DNA from 3 places in the Neobacillus sp. B4I6 genome. Region 2 is predicted to be linked to each of the others. Evidence: riboswitches for the same ligand, from Rfam matches in the RefSeq annotation. Region 2 holds a riboswitch; each other region holds the start of a gene.
The links. Region 2 has a riboswitch for glycine ahead of gcvT (glycine cleavage system aminomethyltransferase GcvT). Riboswitches for the same ligand answer to the same signal wherever they lie in the genome.
Positions count from the first base shown of each region.

Region 1: linked by a shared signal. The riboswitch ahead of QF028_RS16335 (amino acid permease) and the one ahead of gcvT (glycine cleavage system aminomethyltransferase GcvT) in region 2 are both predicted to bind glycine.
Region 3: linked by a shared signal. The riboswitch ahead of QF028_RS08775 (amino acid permease) and the one ahead of gcvT (glycine cleavage system aminomethyltransferase GcvT) in region 2 are both predicted to bind glycine.

Region 1 is NZ_JBNPWB010000002.1:2,893,707-2,903,850, reverse strand. It holds gene QF028_RS16360 (carbohydrate ABC transporter permease) at 1-94, shown strand, start outside; gene QF028_RS16355 (carbohydrate ABC transporter permease) at 388-1,005, shown strand; gene QF028_RS16350 (sensor histidine kinase) at 1,402-3,153, shown strand; gene QF028_RS16345 (response regulator) at 3,167-4,711, shown strand; gene QF028_RS16340 (DUF2935 domain-containing protein) at 4,951-5,748, shown strand; glycine riboswitch at 6,285-6,365, shown strand; gene QF028_RS16335 (amino acid permease) at 6,530-7,894, shown strand; gene QF028_RS16330 (MFS transporter) at 8,130-9,347, shown strand; gene QF028_RS16325 (hypothetical protein) at 9,581-9,952, shown strand.
Region 2 is NZ_JBNPWB010000002.1:587,493-597,636, forward strand. It holds gene comGC (competence type IV pilus major pilin ComGC) at 1-213, opposite strand, end outside; gene comGB (competence type IV pilus assembly protein ComGB) at 234-1,286, opposite strand; gene comGA (competence type IV pilus ATPase ComGA) at 1,252-2,334, opposite strand; gene QF028_RS04770 (YqhG family protein) at 2,462-3,253, opposite strand; gene QF028_RS04775 (DEAD/DEAH box helicase) at 3,231-4,919, opposite strand; glycine riboswitch at 5,097-5,184, shown strand; glycine riboswitch at 5,188-5,267, shown strand; gene gcvT (glycine cleavage system aminomethyltransferase GcvT) at 5,353-6,459, shown strand; gene gcvPA (aminomethyl-transferring glycine dehydrogenase subunit GcvPA) at 6,478-7,824, shown strand; gene gcvPB (aminomethyl-transferring glycine dehydrogenase subunit GcvPB) at 7,817-9,277, shown strand; gene QF028_RS04795 (rhodanese-like domain-containing protein) at 9,379-9,762, opposite strand; gene QF028_RS04800 (lipoate--protein ligase family protein) at 9,956-10,144, shown strand, end outside.
Region 3 is NZ_JBNPWB010000002.1:1,337,526-1,347,669, reverse strand. It holds gene QF028_RS08775 (amino acid permease) at 1-1,343, opposite strand, end outside; glycine riboswitch at 1,697-1,796, opposite strand; gene QF028_RS08770 (hypothetical protein) at 1,945-2,277, opposite strand; gene QF028_RS08765 (response regulator transcription factor) at 2,726-3,469, opposite strand; gene QF028_RS08760 (sensor histidine kinase) at 3,466-5,304, opposite strand; gene QF028_RS08755 (TRAP transporter substrate-binding protein) at 5,404-6,429, opposite strand; gene QF028_RS08750 (TRAP transporter large permease) at 6,484-7,779, opposite strand; gene QF028_RS08745 (TRAP transporter small permease) at 7,781-8,278, opposite strand; gene QF028_RS08740 (hypothetical protein) at 8,794-8,943, opposite strand; gene QF028_RS08735 (RQC-minor-1 family DNA-binding protein) at 8,961-9,767, opposite strand; gene QF028_RS08730 (hypothetical protein) at 9,944-10,144, opposite strand, start outside.

The DNA.
Region 1 (10,144 bases), 2.3 Mb from region 2:
TAGTGCAATGGCGGTAATCTTTATAATCATTTTATTAATCCTAAGTTCTTTCTTCATTACAAAAATGTGGTCTCCTAGGAAAAGACATGGATAAAGATAAGAGAGGTGAAAGATAGAATGGCCCATATGCCAATAAAAGAAACAATGGTAGGAAAACCGGTTTGGATCACTAATTTTTATTATAAACATAAAATATGGACGATGATTATATTTTTGGTCACATGTTTACTGGCTTTATTATTCTTAGGTCCGTATATCTATCTATTGTTAACGTCCTTAAAACCATCCGCCGAGGCAGTTACTGCACCACCGAGGTTATGGCCTTCGAAATTTTCGCTAGAAAATTATAAAAACATGCTAAATACCTTACCGATAGGGAAATATTTTTTGAATAGCTTAATTACTGCAGGCGCTAGTACCATTTTAAGTGTATTTTTTGGTGCAATGGCTGCATATGGAATCTCTAGGTTCTCTTCCATTACTGGAAATTACTTTTTGTTATTTACCTTAGTGATAAGAATGGTACCAATGATTAGTATTGCTATACCGATGTATATGATTATAAAAAGTATGGGCTTAATTGATACCCATTTGGCCTTAATATTGGTGTATACCAGCTTGAATGTACCGTTTGCCATTTGGTTATTAATTGGTTTTTTTGACTCGGTTCCTAAAGAATTTGATGAAGCGGCTAGGGTGGATGGATGCAGCTGGATCGGTTCCTTTATACGCATTATTCTTCCTGTTTCACTCCCTGGACTGGCCACAACAGCTATCTTTACCTTTATGTTGGCATGGAATGATTTCTTGTTCTCGTTACTTATGACCAGTACGAAAGCAAAAACGGCTACAGTAGGAATTTCAGAATTTTTAACAGCTTATAATCTTGATCTAGGGCCAATGACAGCTGCTGCCATCTCATTTAGTCTACCTGTAATGATATTTTCCTTTTTCGTTCAACGTTACATTGTAAGCGGTATGACATTAGGAGCTGTTAAAGAATAACTTTATTTATAATCGATAGTGGAATTCATATTCAAAGCTTAAAATTTTTTAGACTGGTGCGGGTGATGCTTTCTTAGGAGGGATTATTCATAAATTAATAGAATATAATGTATATCCTTCCTATTTGAAGTTTATTGGAGGTGGTTGGAATGGAAAAGTTTGCTAATGCTGTTGCTTCCATATCTGTCACAAGAAAAGGAGGTATTCCTAGCATGCCTAAACTTGAAGAAGTGTAGGATCTATTGTACCGCGAAGATGGAGGGAACGTAAAACTACTCACCCTGGATATCTATCAATTAAAGAGCATTTGGTCATAGGGATTTAGATCAACTTAAATCGAAATATGAGAAATTTAATGCGTTATCATGGACAAAATTTTTAAACTGGAGAAACCACATGCCTAAACTAATGAGACTTATCGACTCTCCAATCAAGCGTAAAATTATCTTATTAGCTTTGTTTTCAGCTCTAATACCTTTACTTGTTATTGGTCCTTTTACGTTCATTTATTTTAATAAAGTAATAGAAAATAAAGTATCTACAACCATTAATAACTTTTTAAATATAGTCGATTGGAATATAAATGCATTTGTAGGCAATGTAGAAAATGTATCTAATGGTATCTTTCTTTCAAATGAAATTCATGCATATTTAACTTATAAAAAAACAGATCCAAAGTTATACAGATTAGAGACTTCATCCCTAGAAAACCTAAATAATATAACGGTAGTAAACAATCCTTTTATTAATGCCATTTATGTTGGTAATGAAAATCACGGCTTTTTGAAAATAAACCGTGGGGAACGGAATATTAAAAATAACATCTATCAAACAATAAAAAAGTCCAATATCTATCCGCATTTGATTAATGGCCAATGGCAAGGTGAATGGTTAAATGGTAGTGATTTAAAACTTGTTAAAGATAGTAACCATTCTTTACTTTATGGTAGAAATATTAGAGACCTTGGAACGAAGGAACAAATGGGGTTAGTACTTATAGATCTTGATCAATCTTATTTCGAGAATATGTTTAAAAATAGTAATCCTCCTGGAGATATTTTGGTGTTAGATGGGGATAAAATTTTGTTCTCGAGTAGTGATCATAGTTTCTCTCCCTCTCAGGTAGCTAAAATAATTCAAGGGCGTGGTAAAAGCGGGACAATTAAAAAAGTGATGAATGGAACGCAATATTTCTTTAATTATCATACAAACAAGAAAACCAATTGGGATGTTGTAAGTATTATCCCATATAAAAATATTGTTCGTGAGGTAAATCAACTTCGATTAATAACGATCTCTTTATTAGTGCTAGCGCTCATATTGTCCTTGATCATAGCCTTATTTATAACTAGGAGAATTACAAAACATTTAAGTTTGCTGCGAATGGTTACTGAAAAAATGGAAAAGAGAGAGACTGTAGTAGGTATTCATTTTAATAATGAGGATGAAATTGGACAAATTGGGAACCGAATTGTTCATCTTTATAACTGGAATAATGATTTAACCAAAAGGTTATTTAAATCACAAATAAAGGAAAAAGAAGCAGAGCTATTAGCCTTGCAAAGCCACATTAATCCGCATTTTTTATATAATACTTTGAACACTATTTTTTGGATGGCGGAGAAGTTAAAAGCGAAGCAGATTGCAAAAATTGCAATTAATTTGTCAAAAATCTTTAAACTTACATTAAATGATGGAAATCATATTACCTTTGTTAAAAATGAAATGGAACAAGTTAAAAGTTATCTGGATATCCAAAATATTCGTTTCGACCATAAAATCATCTATACATTTAATATCGAACCTGAAATCATGGAAGAAAAAATCATTAAATTGCTGTTACAGCCCATTGTAGAAAACTCTGTCTACCATGGTTTAGAACAACAGGAAAGAGGAACCATCATGATTGAAGGCTATAAACAGCATGACGGTTTAGTTTTTAAGATTAGTGATACTGGAGAAGGTTTTGACATGAACGAGGTGGATATTAACACAAAGGGTTATGCTTTGAAAAATATAAATGAACGATTGAAACTTTTTTATGGAAAAGAATATGGATTAAAGATCGAGAGTGAAATAGGAAAGGGAACGACCGTTTATCTTAAGATTGGCCTGAATAATGACGGAATCATCCATGACAATTTTTAAGGGGTTTTCTATTATGTATAAACTTTTAATTGTTGATGATGAAAAAATTGTAATTGAAGGCTTGAAATCAGCAACTAACTGGAAGGAACATCACATTGAAATTGTAGGATCGGCTTCTGACGGAGAAGAAGCCTTTAAAGAAATTATTAACAAAAAGCCTGACATTGTTTTAGCCGATATAAGAATTCCAAAAATGAATGGATTGGATTTAATAAAAGAAACAAAGAATCTTAATCTAGAAACTGTTTTTATCATTATTAGTGGGTATTCAAAATTTGATTACGCCAAAAGGGCCATTCAACTCGAGGCAATTGACTATCTGGTCAAACCAATTGAGGTGGATGAAATTGTTTGTTCTATTAAAAAAGCCATTTTAAAACTTGAAAAAATAAAAAATGAAAAACAAACAACTGAACGGATTAATGAATATCAAATTGCATTAGAAGAAAAACGTGTTCTTGATTACATCTTAGGACATAGATTTGTTGACCCTGAAATAGACCAAAAATTAAATCGTTTTTCTTTTTTAAACATCGGATTGAAAGGGTTTACATGGGATGATTCAAAAGAGACTGAAAAACTTCAGGTCCCATTAGGTTGTATGAAAAATCTATTGGAAAACAGGGGAATTGAGAGTTTCATTTATACGATTGATAGTCAAATTGTAATCATGTTTTCCAATTCCAGTTTTGAGATTAGGAATGACTTGGTTCATGATCTTGTGTCATTGATTTTTCATGATATCAAATTAAAACCGATTGTTGGAATCAGCAATGTATATGAAAATATTTCGGAAATAAAGAAAGCATACAGTGAAGCAACAGAAGCATTGAAAAATGGAATTTTTTCAAACCAGTTAGTAACATATTATAAAGAATTAGAAACTTTTAATCATTCATTTGGAAACAGTATTATCGAAGAAATTAATCAATTTTTTAATGAAAAAAACCCAAATCTTCTTAGTAGAATGAATCTTTTCATGGCCAAAGTTTTTCTCGATTGTAAAAAGAGTAACCTGTCCCCGGAAAAATCAAAATATGTATGTTTTAAAATAGTTAATCATTTTTTGGAATATATCGAAAGTGAATATGAAGTAAATAAAAGTGGTGGCGAAAGATATTTATTATACGAAGAGTTAAATCTATTACAGTCTTTGGAAGAAATCAGAGATTGGCTTGAACAATTTATTGATCAATCAACTGAATTTTTAAAGGAGAACCACGTGTCCTATAATGAAAAACTAATCATCGACTTAAAAAGTTTCATAAATACTAATTATAAGGAACCCATCGTTTTAGATGACTTAGGTAAGTTGTTCCATAAGAACCCTGCGTACCTGTGCAGTTTGTTTTCTAAGGCAGTTGGTAACACCATCTTTGAATATATTACAAATGTTAGATTGAATAATGCCAAGAAATTACTAAGAAGCTCAAATTTAAAAGTATCAGAAATTTGTAAACAAGTAGGCTACGAAAATCAAAAATACTTTAATCAAGTATTCAAGAAAAATATTGGAACAACCCCAGGTTTCTACCGTTCACAACACATACTAAAGTAAATGTTGGTGGAGTGTTATTTGTGGAGTCCACCTATGAATGTGCTTAATTGTAAATAATTCAATAAAGCCATCGGAGGCGAAGGGAAAATGAATCGACGAAAGAAGAGATTACGAAACATCTTCACAAAAATGGCAGCAAGACTTATTTTTTAGTGAATTTTCCTTCTTTGTTCATAAGAACCAATTGAAAAGAATAAACATCAAAATAGTGTGGGTATTTTTTTCTAGGAGGAATAAACATGAATGATGTCCTTGAAAGAACAGCAAAATTTGAACACCGTTTTTGGCTCCAAATATTAGGTGATCATTCGAGGTTTATTTTCGAAGCTCTTGCACCTGTTCAAAAAGAGGAAATTGAGAAGGCATCATCTTTTATTCGAGTTTTTGACAAACTTCTGGAGCGTGCAAATTCCTCAGATTTAGTGCCATTCACAATTGAAGCTGAAACAGAGGTTATAAGATTACGGAAATTTAAATTGGACTTATTAAGTAAACATCTGATAGGGAAAATAAAAATTCACCTTTCGCCAACCTTTATTAATCATATGGTCAATGAATTAGAGGAATACTTAAGAATTTTAATACACCTAAAAGCAGGGGATGCTCCTCCTGTTTACCATGAACTACATCATCATCTTTTATGGTTATTAGATGCTGCAGGTCATTCAGAGGCAATTTCCTTTAATTTAGATAGTGTTGAAAAGAAACTCATTGAGAAAAGTAATACATTTAGGAAGAGTTTTGAAGATTTTTACTTGAAATCAGTTGAACTAGCAGGATATTTAAGAACTAATTTGACTTCGTTCCCTGCTTTATCAAAAATGAATTCAGACAGCCAGTTAGAAATAAAATTATTTCAAAATTTTCTACATGAAATAGAAGAACTCAGACTAAGTAAGCAAGCATTAGGAACATTCGCCCCCCTAATGGCGGATCATATGTATCGTGAAGAATGTTATTATCTTATGAAATTAGCAGAATCGGCAAATCTTGACTCACCCAATTGTGATCCTGCTAAACCTCGACTTAAGGAATAATTCAATGAGAAATAAAAGGGAAACACAACCACAACCACAACCAATGATCGGTCAAGCATGGACTGGTAGACATGTGATCTTGCTTCACTGTACAAACAATAATCAATTAATAAATCTTTATAAAAGTTTCCATGCTCCGTTTGAGCCTCCACGTCAAAATTGCGCAGAAACTTTGTCGCAATTACTGAGTATCGGATATCGTGTTATGGCGATTACGCCCATCTCAGCAAATCATATTCAATATTTTTTGGTACTAGGAGATTAAAGATGCAGAACCAACGATTGCGATAAAAATGAACCCAATCTTTTGCAGTGGGTTCATTTTTTGTTTCTCTATTAATCTAGATTCTCTGAAATTAATTATTGACAAAGTGATTGAATACTACTAAAATTAGAAATTATTTAACAATAATTTAGTTTGTGAGATAAGATGTAATAATGCATAACTTTTTTTAGCTGGGGATTTTGAACCATTTGTTCTTCAACATAAATTAAATACTAAGCAAGCTATGATTGCTATGGATCAAACTATAGCAGGAGCAGCTTCTGGAGAGACCGCAGGAAATCTGCGGCGCCGAAGGGTTCACAATCTCAGGCAAAAGGACAGAAGAGTACGAGTTTTATTTGTTATTCTGACAAAAGAGTAATGGATATTATTTGTTATTCTTATGACCGAAGAGATTGGAGAAATTCCAATCTCTTTTTTCATGGAGTTTAACCCTTTGTTCATGTCTTCACAAAGTGAACAAAGGAAATTATTACTAATGAGGGGGCAAATGAAGTGGCACAACAAGAATTAAAACGAGATTTAAAAAATCGGCACGTACAACTGATTGCGATTGGAGGTACGATTGGTACAGGTTTATTCCTAGGTTCAGGAAAAGCCATTCAGTTAGCAGGTCCATCTATCATTTTTGCCTACTTAATCGTGGGAATCGCATGTTTTTTTGTAATGAGGGCATTAGGAGAGCTTCTTTTATCAAATAAGGGCTATCAATCATTTACGGACTTCGCCGAGGATTATATTGGACCTTGGGCTGGTTATGTAACTGGATGGACGTATTGGTTTTGTTGGATTATGACAGCAATGGCTGATATTATTGCTGTTGGTGTATATGTGCAATATTGGTTCGATATCCCACAATGGGTACCTGCAATAGTCTGTTTAATTCTATTATTGGGACTAAATTTATTAACAGTAAAGCTATTTGGAGAATTAGAGTTTTGGTTTGCTTTAATCAAAGTGATCACCATTCTTGCTTTAATCATCATAGGAGTCATTTTGTTAATTATTGGATTTCAAACAGATTCAGGAACGGTTACAGTAAAAAATCTATGGAGCCATGGTGGTCTTTTCCCGAATGGAATATTAGGTTTCTTACTTTCTTTTCAAATGGTTGTATTTGCATTTGTAGGTGTTGAATTAGTAGGTGTATCAGCAGCCGAAACATCCAATCCACAAAAAAATATCCCATCTGCAATAAATAAAATACCTTTAAGAATACTGTTTTTCTATGTGGGAGCACTTATTATCCTTTTATGCATCAATCCATGGACGCAACTGAATGCAGCAAACAGTCCTTTTGTAAAAACGTTTAGTTTAGTTGGTATTCCGATTGCTGCAGGAATTATTAATTTTGTCGTCTTAACATCAGCTGCGTCTGCCTGTAACAGTGGATTGTTTTCAACGAGCCGCATATTATTTAATTTAAGTAATCATCAACAGGGACCAGCGAATTTTGCTAAATTAAATAAAAATCATGTACCGAGTAACGCATTATTTATATCTGCACTTGTTCTATCTGTCGGAGCTCTTTTAAGTAAGCTGATTCCAGAACAAGCCTTTGGGATCGTGACAACGATCAGTGCGATTTGTTTTATTTGGGTCTGGAGCATTATCTTAATTTGTCATCTGCGATATAAGAAATCACGCCCAGATTTACATGAAAAGTCGATTTTTAAAGCACCGTTTACACCATTTATTAATTATCTTGTTCTCACGTTATTTGCATTTATTCTCATTATTATGCTATTTGCAGAATCAACTCGTGTCGCTTTATTAATGACACCATTATGGTTCATTCTTTTATTCATAGTGTATTCATTTAAAAGGACAAAGGGAAAAAATATTAAAATATCTGCGTAAAGTAAAATTCTTGCAATATATTAAAAATATTGTCACTTGATTGGTATCATGATACTATTAGATGAAATTAAATTCCTTTAATTTGGTCCAGAGAGGCCAAAAAGGCAAAAATAAACTTCATATATACTAATTAAGTATATGAATGCCCTTTTGTCCTTTGGATGAAAGGGCATTTTATTTTTGCCCATTATCTTTTAATCAAAGTCCTGTGAGGCTTGAAAGGAGAACGACAAAAATGGATTATCGTAAAAAAACAGTAGTTGCATCAGTAGCAGGTTTAACATTAGAGGGCATGGATATCATGTTTATCTCCTTTGCGATGTCGATGATTATTGCAGAGTTTCATATTGACATGGTTGCTGGCGGTCTTATTTCTTCGATTACCAATTTAGGAATGCTCGCTGGAGGAATCATTTTCGGTATCTTAGCAGATAAATTTGGGAGAGTTAAAATATTTACCTATACGATTCTACTATTTGCTATCGGGACGGCGTTAACTGGTTTAGCCGTAAATATTGAACAAGTATACATCTTTAGGTTTATTGCTGGCTTAGGCGCAGGTGGGGAATACGGTATTGGTATGGCGCTTGTTGCTGAAGCATGGCCAAAGAATAAACAAGGACGCGCTTCTTCTTATGTTAGTATCGGTGCACAATACGGTGTGATTCTGGCTGCTCTTCTTAGTGCCATGATCCTGCCTGCTTGGGGATGGAGAGGATTGTTTTTCATCGGATTGGTTCCGGTTATATTCGCCTTTATCGTCCGAAAAAAATTAGACGAATCACCCGTGTGGCTGGCATCACAAAAGAAAAAACAACTTGTGCCAAAGCAAGGGAATTTAAAGCAATTGTTTGCTACTCCAAGAACTTCTGTTACGACTATTGCTTTAGCTATTATGGCAACGGTCCAAATTGCAGGTTATAATGGCTTGATGATTTGGCTGCCATCCATGCTTCAACAATCCCAGGGATTATCAGTTTCAAACTCGGCTCTTTGGACGATTAGTACAGCTGCGGGAATGATTGCAGGTATGTTAACTTTTGGACAGTTTATGGATCGACTTGGAATGAAGCAGTCATTCGGAATCTTCTTATTCGCTTCCGCAATCGCAGTCTTTTTATACTCCTTTGCGTCAGGAAGTGCGGGTCTTTTAATCGGCGGTGCGATTGTAGGATTCTTCTCGAATGGAATGTTTGCTGGTTACGGTGCATTAATAAGCAATTACTATCCAGTAGAAATTCGTAGCACAGCAACCAATACTATCTTTAACTTCGGTAGAGCATTAGGGGGATTATCTCCTATTTTAGTAGGATATATCCTGCAGCATGCTAATGTGACGATCGCAATGGGATATCTTGCTGTACTCTACTGTATCTCCTTTATAGCAATGGTTAGTTTGAAAAAAAGAAAAGATAATCAAGATCAAAACATTACTTTATCTAAAGCAGTGTGAATTGACTCTTATAGCTTCTTCATAAAATAATAAAATCTACACTAAATTGAGGCTACAAACCAAATTGGATTTGTGCCTTCTTTTTATGGAGATTGTTCGCTAATTTTTCCTGATTCTTTAATTCTAAGGACTCTTTTTCCTGATAAATGGTATTGTTGGTGTCATTATAACGTCCCCAAACATACACTCTTCTTAAAGATGGGTTGGAAATTAGACGTTGAGGAGAGGACAAATTGAAATTCGAGATGCAAAAAGCGAATATGTTGGCTGAAAATATCAAGGGTTTTATAAAATATGTTCAGAAAAGCCATGAAAATAAAAACAGCTTTAGGTATAATCCGGATAAATTGTTTCAAATAAAACTCCTAATTGAGGAGTTTAAGTTTCAAATAATAGCAGATGAACTTTTAAGAATAAATAAGTTTTCTTGGGATGAAAAGTACACGTATTATTTAGTTGATCAATTTATAGAAGGAATCAAGATTATTGATGAATACATCCATAATAACTACAATGATTTATTTCTCTTAACGGCTAGAGTTTACACATTAAAGGATCTCAGTCAAACATTTAGCAGGCAGGGAAAACTGTATCATTGGTCCTAAGACCTCCTTTTTTAACTAAGGCATTGGTATTAATAAAGCCAATGCCTTTTCATTTCGTCAAATAGGAATTAAATACGGAACCTACAAAGTAACCATACCTGCACAAAATACAGGAACAAAAGTGAAGGGTATATTGTATATACTCAGATTGTCAAGAAAGGGTATTTTTCTCGACAATTTTTTATTCTCAGC
Region 2 (10,144 bases):
TTTTAGTTCCGCGATAGTTGGTACTTTATTCTTATCCATTTCATAAGCCTGAACTTGTGCCTGAACCATTTTAACATAGGCATCACAGCCTTTATTGTTGATGTTAGAATTATGTTTGGCAACGTTTGGAATTGTGATAATTAACAAGACCGAAATTACGAGCATGACGATCATCATTTCAATTAAAGTAAAGCCTTTTTCATTTTTCATCATTTTTAATAACCTCCATTTTTTTAAATGCCGTCCAGTAGATGAAACATAGGTAACAGAATTGCTAAATACATCGAAACCACCATGAATCCAATGAAAATGTAAAGAACTGGCTGAATGGTTGTTAACCGTTTTTCTATCATTTCCTCCATGTTAGTGACACAATGCTTACTGAAAAATAATAACTCCTGCTCCAATTTTCCATTTTCTTGGCCGTGTTTTACAATCATCGGAAATTCTTTTTCGAAAAACGACAGAGACGCTAAAATTGTCTCCAACTTTTCTCCGGTAATTAGCTTAGTTTTAATTGTTTTAGCTAAGTGACTGTAAAAAGGATGCCTGAGATTCTGTTCAAATAGTTGTAAGGCTTCGGAAACTGATAATCCACCGGATAAGAGAAAGCTAAGTTGAATGGAAAAGTAGTGGGTAAACAGCAATTTGAGGATCCTGCCAACAAAAGGTATTCGAACAAGTTGTGACCTTTGTTTGAGGACGGAGAGTTTTCTAAAAAAGAGAAGATAATAAGCGGCTCCCATAATTAGGATCAGAAGCAGGGTACCGATAACAGTTGGGAAGTATTGATCAAAAGCATAAATGACATTTGTGAAAAAATTTGCTTCCAGACCAAGCGATGAAAAAAGAGTGGTGAACCTTGGCAGCAATGTATTTTCTATAAATATAAATAGAAATCCTGTAATAACTAAAAGCACCATTGGATACTGAAGCAACTTGAGCAACTTGTGTACGTCTTTATCTTTTAATAGGGCAAGATCACTTCCTTCTAACAGAGCATCAGCAAAGCTGCCATGCTGCTCCGCGAAATAGACATAACCGACTAAGTCTTTGTTGAAACCAAGATTATTTAATGCATCATGAAACGGTAAACCCTTTTTCAACTCTTCTAAGCATCCATTTAAATCCTCCTTTCGTTTTGACGGTAATTGTAATGATATGGATTCAATTGCTAGAGCAATTGGATACCCCCTTGCCAATAATTCACCGGTTCTTCTCAGGAAATTTGCTTGTTCATTCACTGACCATTTAGACCGTTTCATCGTTATATACCAATCGTTCATATTCAGATTCTTGAATATATCCAAGTGCAATGCCCTTATTAATTACATCTTTTATCATTCGGTAACGAATTTCTATTTTTTCTCCTTGAGCAGCTTTCATTACTGCGTGTAAATTTCGTCCGGATAAAAGTTCAAATACACTGGCGCGTTTCCATCTGCCATAGGAATAACAAATAGGTGAACACTCTCCTTCGCAAAAAGGGCAGGTAAGTTCAACCAACCTTTGGGCAGTAATGGCAATAAGTGTCTGCTCGACCTCTAACCAATTCACTCCAAACTCACGCAGGCGATAAACCGCTCCCTTCGCATCACGGGTATGCATCGTGGAAAGCACTAGATGGCCTGTTAATGCAGCCCTTACCGCAATCTTTGCGGTCTCAGCATCTCTAATTTCACCGACCATTATTATGTCAGGATCATGACGAAGAATTGCCTTTAGTCCGGCTGCATAGGTGACGCCTGCTTTTTCATTGACTTGGATCTGCAGGACTGAGTCATAGTTTTTTTCAATGGGATCTTCGAGTGTAATGACATTACGATGAAATAAGTGGGCGGTTTCATTTAAAAGGGAATAGAGAGTAGTCGTTTTTCCGCTGCCCGTCGGCCCGGTAAAAATTATTAATCCATGAGCGTGTTTGAGAAGGGCAAGAAGTTTTCGGGTCATTGCTGGGAAGAGTGAAAGTTGGTGAAAAGGAATTTGTTCTTGCTGTGGTAATAGCCGGATGACAAGGCTCTCTCTGTTATTAGACGGGAGTGTGGAAAGCCTGAGCCCCATTAAATTTCCGTCAACTTCACAAAAAATGGAACCACTTTGTGGTCGTCTTCTTTCTCCGATATCCATATTGGCTGTGAATTTAAAATGTGAGATTAATCTGTCGCATTCATCTTTTGGAAGGGATAGTCGAGGAATTAACTTGTTGGTTAATCGGATTTGGACGAGTGTGTCCCTCTTCCTTGGGATAATGTGAATATCTGTTGCCTGGTTTCGTGCAGCATCTGTAATGATTCGATTTGCTAAAATTTCTATCTCGCTAACAATAAGTACCACCGCCTTTTTATTTTTCTTTGGATAATATTCGACAAGGTTCCTCCTTATCCTTCTTTATTTTCAAAAAATATTTTTAGGGTGTCAGGCACCATGTGAAAATTTCACATGGTGCCTGACACCCTGTCCCTTATATTGCTTTTTCAGTGAGATAAAAGAGGCCGCCATTGATGAAGGATATTGAGATTTTTGGTTCGTACTGTTCCTTTAGAGCCATTTTTTCGGTTTCAAAGTTTTCATTTTCATCTTCAACATCTTCGTAAAAATGATTCAAGAGACGTAAATCTTTATCCCAACGTTCTCGCGCATCTATTGCCCAAGAGTGGTCATCCTTCTCAATGATGGATGTAAGATAGGTTTCAACTCTCATCATCCCGCTTTGAGGTTTCACTAAAGGTGACAAAGTAAAGGAGTAATCAGGTATTTTTGGTGTTAACGATATTTCAAGCAGCCTGTCATGGAAATCTTCAACCATTTTTCCATTAATGAGTTGTAAGCCGATTGATTTGAAAATATCCCGCTTACGGTCACATTGATAGGAGATTTTAACATTCATACAAAGCCATGGTAATAAAGGAGTTTGCTTGTTTTGATTCCGATGATTTTCATAAAGTCGGATATAGCTGGCTAAATTTTTCGTCGAAGTAAAAATTTGATGAAGCCGAGGTGAACCAAAATGAATGATTTCCCCCTTTATATTTTCAGGAGCGGCATCTTGGTTCGTAATAAATGTTAACTTCATCGGGTTTGGAATTCCGCCCGTCTTTTCTAAATAGTGCCAGTAAAAAGGCCGATTCATTAATTCCTTATCAAGTTCAACTGTTAACTGAACAGTCAAATAGCCTGGGCTATTCGCCACAATTGCACAATCATTAGCCTGAAAATAGTTCAATAAAAAGTTATGAATTTCCTGCTGCTGCATGGGAATCTCCCTTCTTCATGTCCTGAGCAAATTCAATCATTGATGATAAATTTTCCATTTTAATTCGCATTTCGCCTTCGGAGGAGGATTGTCCAAAAATATCGATTAAATGGTCTTCTATATTGCCAAATTCCAACTTTGTTAATATATCGTCAAGTTCACCAATTACTTTTTCAAATAAATGTATTTTCTCATAAAGAAGCTTCAAAATATGTTCTTCGACAGTATTTTTTATCGCAAAATTATAAATCATGACATCCTTTTCCTGGCCCAGACGATGGATACGACCAATTCGTTGTTCGAGCCTCATTGGATTCCATGGCAAATCAAAGTTAATTATATGATTACAAAACTGAAGGTTAATTCCTTCACCGCCTGCTTCAGTTGCAATAAGGACTTGAGCGTGCTTTTGGAATAATTCTCTCATCCAGTCCTTTTTTCCACGCTTAAAGCCGCCCCGAAAAGGGACAGATGAAATTCCATGCTGTTTTAAATACCATTGGAGGTACATTTGTGTTGCTCGGTATTCTGTAAAAATAATCACTTTATCATTTACTTTTTGAATTAATTCTAACGCTTTTTCTGCTTTTGAATTCTTCTGGACAGCTTCGACTTTTGTTATTAAATACTGAATTTGTTCTTCGAAAGCTGGGGTTGGATTTTCCTTTTTTTGCAGCATATTTTTTAATGTATAAAAAACTGCTTCTCTACTGCTGCATGCCTCACGCTGTAATGTCATTACAGAGAATGAACTTGCCTGTGCCCAATTCCCCTCATTTTTTAATTCAGTAATTGACTCATAAAGATCTTTCTCCTCTTGAGTGCATTCAATCGGAATGGTTTCCACATGCCTTTTCGTCCACTCAATGCCTGTATCTGCCCGCCGGTTCCGAATCATAACCTTGTTTACTAATTCTTTTAAATGCTCATCATCATTTAATGAACGTGCATCTCGTTTGTATTTTTCAAAGAATGTCGTTTCGCTGCCTAAATGTCCTGGTTTTAATAATGAAACCAGATTAAAAATTTCCTCGATACGGTTTTGAATGGGCGTTGCCGTCAATAGTAAACAAAATTTCTTTTTCAGATTTTGGACAAATTCGTAATTTTTTGTTTTGTTATTTTTAAGTTTATGGGCTTCATCAATGATAATAAGGTCATAGTCCTGCTTGAAAATGATGTCTCGATGAGGATTTCGTTTGGCCGTATCAATTGACGAAACGACAACATCACACTGTTCCCACACATAGCTTTTCCTTTGTGAAATGGCTGGAATGAAAAATTTGCTATTCAACTCCATCGACCATTGAGTAACTAAGGATGCAGGGACAAGAATCAATACCTTTTTCACCAATCCACGAATCATATATTCTTTTAGAATGAGCCCGGCCTCAATCGTTTTTCCGAGTCCTACTTCATCGGCAAGGATGGCTTTCCCATTCATGTTTTCAATTACTTGTTTTGCTGTTTCAAGCTGGTGAGGAAGTGGGGTTAGATTGGGTAAATGGCTAGGTGCTAATAAACCCATGAAATCTGGAATGACGAGATGTTTTTCAACTCCAATTGCTAGTTTAAAAAGTTCCCAATTCCCCCATGGACCATCGTTTTCAATTCTATGTAAAAAATCATCCTTCCAGGAGGAATCAAATTCAATTTCGATCGACATGGTTCCAACTCCTTTTTGTTCAATTTCCAGCTTTTTGCTTTTCTAATAAAGTTATTGCTCAATGTATTATTTTAATGGTAGGATGATAATAGCTTTGAATGTTTTAAATATTTTAATAAGGTAATTTATTTTATAAGTATAATTAGTATGACCAGTTTAGATAATATTATAATGCGAATGATAACAAGGGGAGAGACTACTTATGTAGCGCCGAAGGAGCAAGCAGAAATGTGAATCTCTCAGGCAAAAGAACTCTTGTAGGACGCAGCTCTGGAGAGCGCTGCTAGCTTTAAGCAGCCACCAAAGGGGAAAGCCTTTTTAGGTAAACTTTCAGGTGCAAGGACAGAGACCTTCTTACGTTTCATAGGAGGTCTCTGTCCTTTTTTATATTATCTAATGAATAATTTGCGCCAAAGATTGAAGGGGGATTAAGATGTCTGAATTAAAACGAACTCCACTTTTTGATGTGTATAAAGAATGGGGTGGAAAAACTATTGATTTTGGAGGCTGGGCACTGCCGGTCCAATTCTCTAGCATTAAAGAAGAGCATGAAGCTGTTCGCTCTAATGCAGGATTATTTGATGTTTCCCATATGGGTGAAGTAGAAGTAAAAGGCACTAATAGCTTAGCATTTTTACAAAAAATGATGACTAATGACATTTCAAAAGTAAAGAATGGAGGTGCCCAGTACACCGCCATGTGTTATGAAAATGGCGGTACTGTTGATGACCTGCTTGTATATAAGATTGAAGACAATCATTACCTTTTAGTAGTAAACGCATCAAATATTGAAAAAGATTACAAATGGCTTGAAGACCATTTATCTGGTGATGTCTCTTTAGAAAATTTATCGGAAAAAACAGCACAGCTGGCTGTCCAGGGACCACTTGCGGAAAAAGTATTGCAAAAGCTTGCGGGAGATAATGATTTAAGCCAAATTGGCTTTTTCAAATTCCAACAAGATGTAATCCTAAATGGGAAAAAGGCACTTGTATCAAGAACTGGTTATACTGGTGAAGATGGCTTTGAAGTATATTGCGATGCAGAAGATGTTGTTGACCTTTGGAGAGACATTTTAACTGCAGGTAAAGAAGATGGAGTAATCCCCTGTGGATTAGGTTCACGCGACACACTTCGCTTTGAAGCAGTTTTAGCGCTTTATGGTCAAGAACTATCTCCAGAAATTTCACCACTTGAAGCTGGAATTGGCTTCGCTGTGAAATTAAACAAAGAAGATGACTTTATCGGGAAACAAGCGTTGATCCAACAAAAAGAAAAGGGCTTAACAAGAAAATTGGTTGGAATCGAAATGATTGATCGTGGGATTCCACGTCATGGCTACCCTGTTTATAAAGGTGATCAGTTAATTGGTGAGGTTACAACTGGAACGCAATCACCCACGTTAAAGAGAAATATTGGTCTTGCCCTAATCAATACAGAATTTGCGGGTCTTGAATCCGAAGTTGAGGTTGAAATTCGCGGCAAACGTTTAAAAGCTACTGTAGTTCCAACACCTTTTTATAAAAAAGAAAAGAAATAAGAGAAGGGAGTTAGGTTTATGAAACATCGCTATTTACCTATGACTGAACAAGATAAGAAGACTATGCTTGAGGCAATTGGTGTTTCCTCTATTGATGAACTGTTTAGCGATATCCCTGAGAAAGTAAGATTTAAGGGTGAGTACAATATAAAAGCGGCAAAGTCTGAAACGGACTTAATGAAAGAACTTTTTAAGATGGCTAGTCGGAACGCTGACCTGAAAAGAAACGTATCTTTTATAGGTGCAGGTGTTTATGACCATTACATGCCTGTAATTGTCGACCATGTTATTTCTAGATCAGAATTTTACACAGCTTATACACCTTATCAGCCAGAAATTTCACAAGGTGAACTTCAAGCTATCTTTGAATTCCAAACAATGATTTGTGAGTTAACTGGAATGGATGTTGCCAACTCATCGATGTATGATGGCGGAACTGCACTTGCTGAAGCAGCGATGCTTAGTGCAGGCCATACCAAACGAAAAACAATAGTTGTATCCAGTGCTGTACATCCAGAATCACGTGATGTTCTTAAAACTTATGCAAAGGGTCAGTACCTTAATGTGATTGAAGTACCAGTCAAAGATGGTGTAACAGATCTAGACGCATTAAAAGGACTTGTTAATGAAGATGTTGCAGCCGTTATCGTCCAATATCCAAACTTCTTTGGGCGAGTCGAGCCGTTAAAAGAGCTTGAGGAAATCATTCATGCAAATAAGTCCATGTTTGTTGTTTCAAGTAACCCACTGTCCCTTGGGGTATTAACACCTCCAGGTAAATTTGGTGCTGACATCGTTATTGGTGATGCGCAGCCGTTTGGGATCCCAACTGCCTTTGGCGGACCGCACTGCGGATATTTTGCTGTCACTACTAAGTTAATGCGGAAAGTTCCAGGCCGTCTTGTTGGACAGACAACGGATGACCAAGGGCGCCGTGGTTTTGTCTTAACACTGCAAGCACGTGAACAGCATATCCGACGTGATAAGGCTACATCAAATATTTGCTCCAATCAGGCATTAAATGCCCTCGCTGCATCTGTAGCGATGACCGCACTTGGTAAAAAGGGTGTCAGGGAAATGGCTGCGGCCAACTTGCAAAAAGCTCATTATGCGAAAAATGCTTTCAAGGAAGCTGGCTTTGAAGTTGGTTATGATGGCCATTCCTTCAATGAATTCGTTGTGAAATTAACTAAGCCTGTAAAAGAAATCAATCAAAACCTTTTACAAAAAGGAATAATCGGGGGCTATGATCTAGGGCGTGATTATTCAGAACTGGCTAACCATATGCTGATTGCTGTAACAGAACAAAGATCGAAGGAAGAAATTGATACTCTAGTGAAAGAATTGGGGGATTTCCATGCATAATCAAGACCAGGCACTCATTTTTGAACTTAGCACACCAGGACGCATCGGCTACAGCCTGCCGGAAATGGATGTACCGGAACTAGATCTCAGCGGTCTCCTTCCTGATGGTTACCTTCGTACAGAAGAGCCTGAACTTCCTGAAGTTTCGGAGCTTGATATTATGCGCCACTACACTGCCCTTTCGAGGAGAAATCATGGCGTCGATTCAGGATTCTATCCACTAGGATCGTGTACGATGAAATATAATCCGAAAATCAACGAAAATGTAGCGCGTTTTAACGGATTTGCACATGTACATCCGCTGCAAGGTGAAAGCTCTGTTCAAGGTGCTCTTGAACTTTTATACGATTTGCAGGAGCATTTAATTGAAATAACAGGTATGGATGAAGTGACCTTGCAACCTGCGGCAGGGGCTCATGGGGAATGGACAGGTTTAATGATGATCCGTGCTTATCATGAGGCTAACGGTGATATGAACCGTACAAAAGTAATCGTCCCTGATTCTGCTCATGGTACGAACCCAGCTTCCGCTACGATTGCTGGTCTAGAAACAATTACCGTTAAATCAAATAAACATGGTCTTGTCGACCTTGAAGATTTAAGAAGGGTTGTTGGTGAAGATACTGCTGCATTAATGTTAACCAACCCGAATACGCTTGGACTATTTGAAGAAAACATTCTTGAATTGGCTGAAATTGTCCATGAAGCCGGTGGTAAGCTTTATTATGATGGAGCAAACTTAAATGCAGTTCTTTCAAAAGCAAGACCTGGAGATATGGGATTTGATGTTGTTCACTTAAATCTTCATAAAACATTCACTGGCCCACATGGCGGCGGTGGCCCTGGTTCCGGTCCTGTCGGGGTGAAGGCAGACCTTATCCCGTTCTTACCGAAACCGATTATCACAAAGCAAGGCGAAGAATATGTCCTTGATTATGACCGCCCGCAATCAATTGGCCGTGTGAAGCCATATTACGGAAACTTCGGTATCAATGTTCGTGCTTACACATATATCCGCTCGATGGGACCAGATGGCTTAAAAGCGGTAACAGAGTACGCTGTATTAAATGCGAACTACATGATGAGAAGGCTTGCTGAATATTATGATCTACCATTTGATAGACATTGTAAGCATGAATTTGTACTCAGTGGAAGACGTCAGAAAAAATTAGGCGTTCGTACATTGGATATTGCGAAACGTCTGCTTGATTTTGGCTACCACCCACCAACCATTTACTTCCCATTAAATGTGGAAGAGTGTATTATGATCGAACCGACAGAGACCGAATCAAAAGAGACACTGGATTCGTTCATCGATATTATGATCCAAATTGCTAAAGAAGTGGAAGAAAATCCAGAAATCGTTCAAGAAGCACCACATACAACAGTGGTAGGCCGGATGGACGAAACAAAAGCAGCACGTAAACCAATTTTGAAATACCAAGAAGCTTAATAAAAGGAAAGGTCAGATTCGAAAAATAATCTGACCTTTTATCTTGTGTAGCAGTTTTTGAAATTTAAAAAGGCTCCGAATCCGGAACCTTTAATGATATCTTATTTCTTAGTTTTTACTTTACCTGACCATTTTTTAAACCCGCCTTGTAGCTGAGTAAGGTCTCGATAGCCTTTTCGGTGTAAGAATTGGGCTGCACGTGCACTGCGCATTCCACTCTGGCAATACAAATATACTGGCATATCAGAACGGATTTCTTTCATACGCATTTTCATTTGCGACATTGGGATATTACGTGCTCCTAAAATATGGCCGCCTTCGAATTCGTTTGCTTCACGAACATCTATTAGTTGTGCCTTTCTGTACCCCGCACGGAAGTCTTCTTCTGTTACCGTTTTAACAATTCTTTTCTGATAGAAAAATGTAAAAACGGAATAAATGATAACTGCTACAATGATGATTAATAATGGATAAAGTGAACTCAATTTCTTTTTGCTCCTTTCAAGCTTTCCTGCACTAGTATTTATTATATAAGTCAATCCGATAAAGATAAAGATGAATGCAAAAAAATCTTTTGATATTGCCTAAATAATTATAGCAGAAACATCTTATTTTGAATCTATATCAGATTTTGGTAGACTTAATTACGATATAATTATAAAAAAATGAGGTTTTAGAATGAAAAAAGAAGTTTGGCGTTTTATTGATACTGGAAATAGTTCACCATCTTTTAATATGGCTTTAGATGAAGCGTTACTCGATTGGCATAGTGAAGGGAAATTTCCTCCAGTGATTCGTTTCTATGGCTGGGATCCGGCAACGCTATCAGTAGGATATTTTCAAAAGGTAGAGAAAGAAATTGATATG
Region 3 (10,144 bases), 750 kb from region 2:
GCCTTCTTTATCAACATCTTATAAATTGCAATCAGCATGATAAACCAGACAGGTGTTACGAACAAGGCAACACGAGTGTCTTCCGCAAGTGCAAGGACGACAAGCACGAACGCAAGGAAGGCAAGGATTAAGTAATTGGAAAATGGATAAAGCGGCAATTTAAATTTGTTCGCTTTCGCTAGATCTGGTCTGGTTTTGCGGTATTTCAAATGACTGACGACAGTAATACCCCAAATAAAGATGAAACATACTGTTGAAATACTTGTAATCAACGTAAATACTCCTTCTGGCATTACATAGTTCAAAACAACGGCAATTAAAATAACAACAGTGGAAAAGAACAATGCATTGGAAGGTACCTGACGTGACGTAAGTTTTGCAAATGGTACAGGTGCATTTTTATCTCTGGCAAGTGAGTATACCATACGGCTTGTACTGAAAATGGCGCTGTTACATGCCGAAGCTGCAGATGTTAGAACGACAAAATTGACGATACCAGCAGCTGCAGCGATACCAACCGCCACGAATACTTGAACGAATGGGCTTTTCGCTGGATTGATGGCGTTCCACGGATAAATACTCATAATGACAATAAGGGCGCCAATGTAGAAAATTAATACCCGAATAGGAATATTATTGATTGCTTTTGGGATAACTTTTTCCGGGTCTTCTGTTTCACCTGCAGTAAGTCCTACAAGTTCAATGCCAACAAACGCAAACACGACCATCTGGAATGAGAGGATAAAGCCATTTATGCCATTTGGGAACATGCCGCCGTGGCTCCATAGATTCGTGAAACTGGATGCGCCTGAATTTGTGGAAAATCCCTTAATAATCATGAAAATTCCGACAACAATTAATCCAAGAATCGCAATAACTTTAATTAATGCGAACCAGAATTCCATTTCGCCAAAAAGCTTTACGGTTGCAAGGTTCATAATTAGCAAAACGACTAGTGCAATTAATCCTGGCATCCATTGTGGTATACTTGGAAACCAAAACTGAGTATAGAGACCAACTGCTGTTAAATCGGCCATAGCGATTGAAATCCAGCAAAACCAGTAGGTCCAGCCAGTAATAAATGCTGCCATATTACCTAAATAATCTCTTACAAAGTCAACAAAAGAATGATATTTCAAATTGGATAAAAGCAGTTCTCCAAGTGCACGCATGATTAAAAAGCAAATGACACCTGTAATCAAGTAAGCAAATAAAATCGATGGACCTGCTAAATGAATAGATCTACCTGCTCCAAGAAATAATCCTGTTCCGATAGCCCCGCCAATAGCGATAAGTTGAACGTGCCTGTTTTTTAAACCTCTCGACAATGTTTGTTCCTGCATATGAATTCCCTCTTTCTACTTTTTGAGAATGTTTGCAAATTTTTGATGACTTTAAATAATCAAGTAATATGTAAAATCAATAATTGCAAATTGATCCCAATGAAAATTTAATATTTATTTAGTCAATTCGGCATAAATAAGCGCTTACATTTTTCTAAAAAATAAATATTCAACAGGTCAATCATGATGCGCCTCACCAATTATTAGTTTTGTCTTTACCTCCTCCTTTTTATGTTTATTACTATTTTTCTCCACAAAAAAAGGACAGAGAAAAATAGGCGTTCCCCATTTTCCTCTGTCCTTTTACCTGAGAGTATAACTCCTTTGGTGGCACATGGCGCTCTCCAGAGACGCGTCCTATTGTGGTCCTTTTACCTGAGAGATTGAACCCAATTTTTGGGACTTGCTCCTTCGGTGCTAAACAATACGTTTAGTCTCTCCCACAATACTCATCCGCAATTATGAATATAATTTAATCCTAATCTATCGAAAGCATGATGTCAAATGAATTTTCTGAATTTAATTATTATTATAATTTTTTAGAAATATAGAGGGCATTGTTAACAGACTACTATTTAAAGCATTCGTGTGCTTTTAACTCTTATTTATATGTTAATCCAAAGTCAAATCCAGTTTCTTTTAATTTCTTAGTGGCAGCTGCATCATTTCCACCTGGGAACATCTCAATATATAGGTTGACATCCTTTATTTCACTATCACCCAATGGTAATACATTTTTACCATGGATATTGTCATTGCGTAATATAACCAATGACTTCCGTTGTGCTTCATCCGCTTTTTTCTGTGATTCAGGATTATTGACCACATCAAGCGCATTTTGACCATCGACATTAGGGTTTTCGAAAAGGCCTAATTTCATCATCACTGTTAGTAAAAAAGTGACCGATTCATCTACTTTTTTCTCATCAAGCAAACCGTTTTAATATGATATTTAAGCAAGCTGCCTTCAGTTGGATATGGATTGAATTTCCCCTCCACAAAATGAGGATCTAAGCCATTATCACGTGCTCCATGCTTCACAGTGATAGCCACGCTTAAAATACATACAATAAAGAGTAAAACTAGGTAAATCTTAACCGTATCATGATATTCCTATCACTCCTTCAAAGGAAAACGCTTTCAATCGAAATAATTGTATAATTTAGAAGGTAAACAATAATAGAGAATATTTTTAGGTGAATTTGTGTTTTTTAAGATTTAAAATATTCAGATATATATACCCATAGCCAAAGTCCTATCTTTAGACCAAATACGACAGCAAAATTGATATAAATTAAACGCAAACTTAAATCTATCAAAAAAAAGAAGCCAAAAACTAGATTCTTGGCTCGTCGACCTTTATGGAGTTTTTTCCGGTACCTTTACAGCGCTGATTTTCGAAACTCTGATGGTGAAAAGCCTGTAATTCTCTTAAAGTTGTTACTAAAATAGGCTAAATCCGAGTATCCCACTCTCTCAGCAATCTCGGACAATCGTAAGGTTGTATTCAGTAACAAACGTTTGCTTTCCTCAATTCGCAGCTCGGTAATATAATCGACAAACTTTTTGTTTAGCTGTTGTTTGAATAATTGACTAAGATAGCTAGGATTCATATGGACAGACTCTGCCGCATCTTTCAGTGTAATTTGGTCTAATGCTGTTTTTTCTAAATACTGCAAAACCTTGTCAATCGTTGAGGAAGGAAGATTTTCATCCTCATTTTTTGGAGTATTCCTTTTTGTCTCTTCTTTTGATTTCATTTCTAGCCACTTTTCAAGACACCCTTTTAACTCGGCTTCCTCTACTGGTTTTAGAAGGTAATCGGTTACACCGGTTCGAATGGCTTGTTGAACAAATTGAAACTCGTCATGAACACTGATCACAATGACATCCTGTTTCTTCTTCAAATGACTCAATTCTTTTACTAACGAAAGCCCGTCCATTATCGGCATTCGAATATCCGTTAACACTAGATCTGCATCATTATGCTTAATCCAGTCGAGTGCTTCTAACCCGTTTTCACATTCGTGGACTACTTGCAAAGGAAGCTTCAACTTGTTTATCGTCCACTTTAGAGCTGTTCGAACCCATCTCTCATCATCAACCAACAAGATATTTTTCTTCATACTCTCTCCTCCTCCACATGATGATCTAGTATGGGTAAATGGATTAATACCTCAGTCCCTGAACACTGTTCACATTGAATGGTTATTCCATACTCAGGTCCAAACAAATAATGAATTCTTTGATGAACATTTACGATTCCTATATTTTTCCCATCACTAGTAGACGTTTTTAAGTCCATTCTTTTCTTGATTTCTTCTAAAATATGATCCTTTATTCCTTCACCAGTATCGGAAATGCGAATAACAATGGAAGACTCAGAATGACGGAAAGCTGATATCACAATTTTTAATTTTCTAGTATTAGGACCATAACCATGAACAAAACAATTCTCAACCAATGGCTGTAGGGAAAATTTTACCATTTCTAGTTCCATTACCCATTGAGGAATATCAAACATGTACTCAAAACGGTCCTCAAAGCGAAACTTTTGAATCTGCAGATACATTTCACAAAAATTCACTTCTTCTCTAAAACTCACGGTAGATGAATGATTATTAAGATTATACCGAAGTAGTTTTCCAAGTGAGAAAGACATGGTTGCAATATTTTCCTGACTTTCTTCCAATGCCATACCCCTTATAGTTTCAAGAGAATTGTATAAAAAGTGGGGATTCATTTGTGATTGCAGCATTTTTAATTCCACTTCTTTTTGTTTAAGTGACATTTCTGCTTCCTTTAACTTAGAGACGTATACTTCTTCAAGTAGGTTGGATAGTTTCTCAACTGTATTATTAAAACCAGCAGTCAATTGTCCGATTTCATCATTAGAATCCACTCGAACTCTGCCATCTAATTTTCCAATTTCAACTTCCTTCATAAAATGTTGCAGACGATGGATGGGCCGAATGATGCTTGTGGCGAATCCGAACCCGATCAAATAGGCAATGATCAAAGAGACAAGAATGGTTAAGGATATGGCTTTTTCAATTTGAACGATCCCCCCCGCCAAATCTCGGTATGGGACTGCCGATAGAAACCTCCAGCCGAGGTTTCGAGAGAAAGTATAGGTAACAAAATCTCTCCGTTCATTTTCTAAAATTTCCGTGCTGTTTCCTTCTGTTTTCAGGTTTGAAAGTTGTTTGAATTCAACCCTTTTCCCGAGCTTTGAGTAGTCAGGATGGTAAATATAATGCCCGTTCGCATCTAAAATGGAAAAATAGCCATTTTTACTGATGGTTACCTTGTTAGAGATTTCTTCAATTCTTCTGAAATTGATATCAATAATAAGCATGCCTACGGGTAAGAGAGTCTGGGGATTATATAGTCTCCTTACGAGTGAAATGACAGGCTGTTCCTTATTTTCTAATTTTAACTTTCTCATAACTAACATACTCATCCCATTAAGTGGGACAGACGAATACCAATATTCCTCTTTCATTTTCGTAGCAGGATAGAAATTTCTATTTCCAAGAGTATCAATTACCTGATTGTTATTAAGTAGTATAGTGATATTAGTTATATCTGCTCTTGAGTACTCTGCTTCTTTAAGGGTGTTACGAGTTGGTTCAATAAATTGATCTCTATTTTCTGACGTTTTCAATTTCAAAAGGCTCGATAATTCAGGAGAGTTGATAATTTTTAGACTGGTAATCTCAAAATCTTGTAAATAATATTCGATATGTGACTCTACTTGATCAATTACTTGGCTACTCGATTGTCTAAGTACATTTTCAAGTTCAACCGATGAACGATTGTATGAAATAACTCCAACTGAAATGACTGGAAAAATAACCAGAAAACTAGAGAAAACACAGAGCTTTATCATCAGTGATTGATTTTTTAAGAGGATGTATCGTTCAAGGAATTCTGCGATTTTTCTCCACCACTTCATCATTGTTGTTATTCATTCCTATCTATTAGTGATTTTTTAAACAGAAAAGACCTAGCTGGTAAATGGATATATTTACCAGCTAGGTTTACTGCCTGCTATCGATTATGGACGTGCTTTTTCAATGGCATCCATTACCTCTTTATAATCTGTTGAATATTTATCAACCATGGATTTAACAGCGTCTTTCCAAGGTGTAATATCATCAACCTCAGTGAAGGTAACTCCTGCCTCTTTCAGTTTCTTAGTAGAACGCTCTTCCCACTTATCCCATTCATCTCTTTGAGCTTGAACGGAATCAAGTGCTGCTTGTTTCACAATTTTTTGGTCTTTTTCTGAAAGCTTATCCCATGCTGCTTTACTAATAAGCAGGACTTCTGGGATCCGTTGATGATGGTCTAAAATAAAGTTTTTCGCTTCCTGATAATGGTTTGAAGAGTCTAAGCTTGGAATGTTATTTTCTGCGCCGTCAATGATTCCTGTTTGCAGTGCACTGAATACTTCGCCATATGGCATTGGTGTCGCACTTGCCCCAAGAGCTGCCATGAAATCAATATTGATTTTACTCTGCTGCACACGGATTTTTTGCCCTTTTAAGTCCTTTACACCTTTTAGTGGTTTAGTAGAATAAAAACTACGTGACCCAGAATCATAATAAGCAAGCCCTTTCATTTTTGACTGCTCTAAACCATCTAACAATTTTGTACCCATTTCACCGTTAAGAAAATTCCATAAGTGTTCTTCGCTTTCGAATACATATGGAAGTCCCAGTGCAGTGAACTGATCATTGAACTCGGCAAGCGGACTGGAATTGATTCTTGTGAACTCAATGGCCCCAAGCTGAACCTGTTCCAACACGGATTTTTCATCCCCTAATTGGGCAGATGGAAATACCTCAATTTTAATTCGGCCATTTGTTCTTTCATCAACCAATTCGGCAAACTTTTTGTCTCCAACAACAGTTGGATAATCTGGCGGCTGATTATCTGCCAACCGGAACGTATATTTAGGTCCCTCAGCTTTCGAACCCCCATCTTTTGTACCCGTCGTTGCTTCTTTCCCACAAGCAGCTAGGATGCTACCCATTAAAAGCGTTGCTGCAAGAATTCCTGTAATCTTTTTTTTCTTCATTCTTGTAACCCTCCCTTAAAAAATTTTATTATTTTATTTTCACCTTTCCTTCGGTTACTTGACTAACATATTAGGAAGCCACAGGACTACCTCAGGAATATAGGTAATAACCAACAGAACAACTAGTAAAGCGTAGAAAAATGGCATCATTGCTTTTGTCCCTTGTTGTATCGAGACCTTTCCTATCGCACATCCGACGAACAAAACGGTTCCTACCGGCGGCGTTAATAGGCCAATCCCAGCATTTAAAATCAGGACAATTCCGAAGTGCACCGGATCCATTCCAAAGCTGGTTACAACTGGAAGGAGAATAGGTGTCATAATTAAAATCATTGGCGCCATGTCCATTGGTGCTCCAAGGAGAAGCAACAAAATATTAATAATCAATAGAATAATAATAGGGTTATCAGAAATACTTAAAAATAAGTTCGTTACCATTGAAGGAATTTTCAGGTAAGCTAATATCCATCCAAACGAAGCTGATGCTGCTATTAAGAAAAATACCATCGAAACAGTTCTCATCGTCCGGGTTAATATTTTCCATACATTAGAAAATTTTGCTTCCCTATAGACAACAAACGCTAGAATAAAAGAATACAAACAAGCTAATGCCCCAGATTCCGTTGCAGTAAACCAGCCACTCATAATCCCCCCCAAAATAATGACTGCTGGGCTCAAGGATAAAAGTCCATGTAGAAGGATCCCGCCAATTTCTGACTTTGGAACAGGGTCCGCTTTTTGGTAGCCTCGTTTTCTAGCAATAATGTAACCCGTGATCATTAAGGAAATTAACATAATAAATCCAGGAACAATCCCAGCCATAAATAAACTGGCGATGGAAACACCACCTGCTGCTAAGGAGTACAAAACAAGATTATGACTCGGCGGAACAACTACACCTTGAATGGCCGATGCAATCGTTACTCCCACTGCATAGTCTGCTTCGTATCCCTTCTTTTTCATCATCGGAATCATAACAGACCCAACGGAAGAAACGTCGGCGACGGCAGAACCTGAGATATTTCCAAAGAACAATGCAGCTACACTGTTAACCATGGCGAGCCCACCGCGAATTCTACCAACCATTAAACTTGCCAGATTCACAATTCGAGTCGCTAGGCCGCCTTCACTCATAATTTGTCCGGTCAAAATAAAGAACGGAATCGCAAGTAAAGAAAAGGAATTCATCCCTTGAATCATTTGCTGGCCCACTACCGGAAGAGGTATACCTAGATAGATAACCGTCAGTAATGACGAGGCAATCAACGTAAGGGCAATGGGGAAACGAAGTAAGATTAAAATAACAAAGCTTGACAGTAAGATAATGATCCCAATTGTGTTGCTGTCCAAGTTACATGCCCTCCTCTATCTCTTTGTGGCGAGTGGTGTTAATGTTAAAGAATTGTAAAAGAGAATAAACACAAATCATCACACCAGTGACTGGCATCACCGCATAGGTGATACTACTTGGCCATTTTGTCGCCGGCAGGGTTGAATCCATCATCAATACCGTGAAGTCCCAGCCCTGGATTACCAAATATAATCCGAAAGCAAAAATAGAGGCACTGATAATTTTATCTAAAACTTTATTAAAACTTTTAGGAAATAGATTCGTGAAAGAATCAATGCCTAAATGGATATACTCTCGGAATCCCACTGCTATAGCCATAAAGGCAAACCAAGCGAGTAACAAAAGAGTAACTTCCTCTGACCAAAAGAAAACAAAATTAAATAATTTCCTGGTAAAAACTTGTAGGGTGACGACAAAAATTAAAGCAATTAACGATAGTAGAGTGAATTTTTCAAAAATGGTATCGATGACTAGACCTACTTTTTTGATTACATTCATTTGATTCCCCCCATTTGAAAACGTTTTCCTGTCTCTCATTTTATGAATCTTTTGAATGTTTTTGAATGTTCTTTTTTTAGGATAATTTGTGATTTTTTTAGGTGGAATTTGAAATTCTTTCAATTTGAAACTATTTAAGTATTTTTGTAAGTTTAATAAACAAATAAATTATATATTTAAACTTATCATGTTACCTGTATTCCATCAACTAGTAATAATAATTGGCTCTATCAATACTAGATAGTAGTTTCGAAACGGTGGAGAAAGATTATTAATAGCATCAATGCTATTGCATTATATAAATGGCATAGAACATGGGGACGTTTCTTATAGGGGACAATCGGAAGTTTTGCGCACAAAAAGCACAACTAGTGGATTTTCAGCTAGTTGTGCTTTTTTCTGCGTATGTGAGTCTTAAATCGTTGTGTAATCTTCCTTTGGTTACTGTCAGACTAGTTTTTCCCACTTAGCGGTCATCATTTTTATGATTTTTTTGCAAAAGAAAGTCCTTTTTCTCAAAGGGACTCATTTAGAATTCTCACCGCTTTCGGTCCAACACCATGTAACTTCAAAATGTCTGATTCCGTAACTTCTGTTAATTGAGCAAGGTCAATATACCCAGCATTGGTAATTAGTGTATAAATATTTTCAAATGTTATTTGCATTATTGATCATTTCTCCTTTAGTCAATAACTCTTGCCACGTTACCACCACACTTGTGACATTCCCCTTCCAATACAATTCCAGTAGGAAATTCTTTGACTGTATATCTTTCAATTTTAACCACATCACAACAAGAAACGCACCAAACATTTTGTTCTAATTTTCTACGGATTTCTGCAGGAATAGAAAGCCATTGTTTATTTGCGGAAAAAGAGATCACTTCTTGATTATGTATTTTTTCAGGTTCTTCTTCTACTTTCTCCAACAGTTCGATAACTTCTTGGATCCTGGTCCTGACTTTTTTATATTCAATCGATTTCCACGCATCCAGGATTGTGATTAACTCTTTATTGCCTGAATTTGCAATCTTATCTAATAAAAGAAGAATCAAGCTGCGGTTCCGGTCTTTTAATGTTTCAACAAATTCATAAGTTCTATTTTCAGCAGCATCAATAAGCTTTTCCAATAATTCATCAGCATAGGTCTCGCGTTCAATGTCCCAGCCATTATCCGTATAGACAAGCAATGGGAGTCTGCCATTATACTCGATGGCTAAATAATGATGAAGAATCAGCCAGTCTATTTTTGCGAGAATCTCTTTTTGTGGAACACCTTTGAATGCCCCGTATACAGGGCTGTGGTGCAATTCTAGTTCTAATAACTTTTTATCTTTTGATCCCGCAAGAATTTTGGCAAGCATTGCCCGGCCGCCACTCAGGATCAAATCATCTGCCCCACGTAAAATAGTTTTAATTTCATTGTCTGGCATCGACTTAATTCCGTTTGGATTAAGTTCATATCTCACTTGTTTTCCTTTTTTAACCATCGTCGTCATCCCTCATTTAAAAAAAACTCAACCTATTACAAATATAGCACCTCGAAAATGGGCTTTAAACCAATAAACAAGAGCGTATGTTTGTATTATTATATCACACCAGCGAACAGAGACTAATAACCATTGAAGAAAAATAATAGCCTCCCTAAAAACCAGAGAGACTTTTTTTACACACGGCCACATTCATTTTTCAATACTGGCACTTTATCATGAAATCGAAAGCCAAGAAACCATCTATAAGCTAGGTAAGTTTCGTTTTCTTCAATAGTTTTCCGCATTGTTGTGGTTGAAGACATAAGTCTAGGTTGCTTTATAAAAAATCGCTCAGTCAATTCAACTGAGCGATTTCCTAAATTAAATAAATTGAT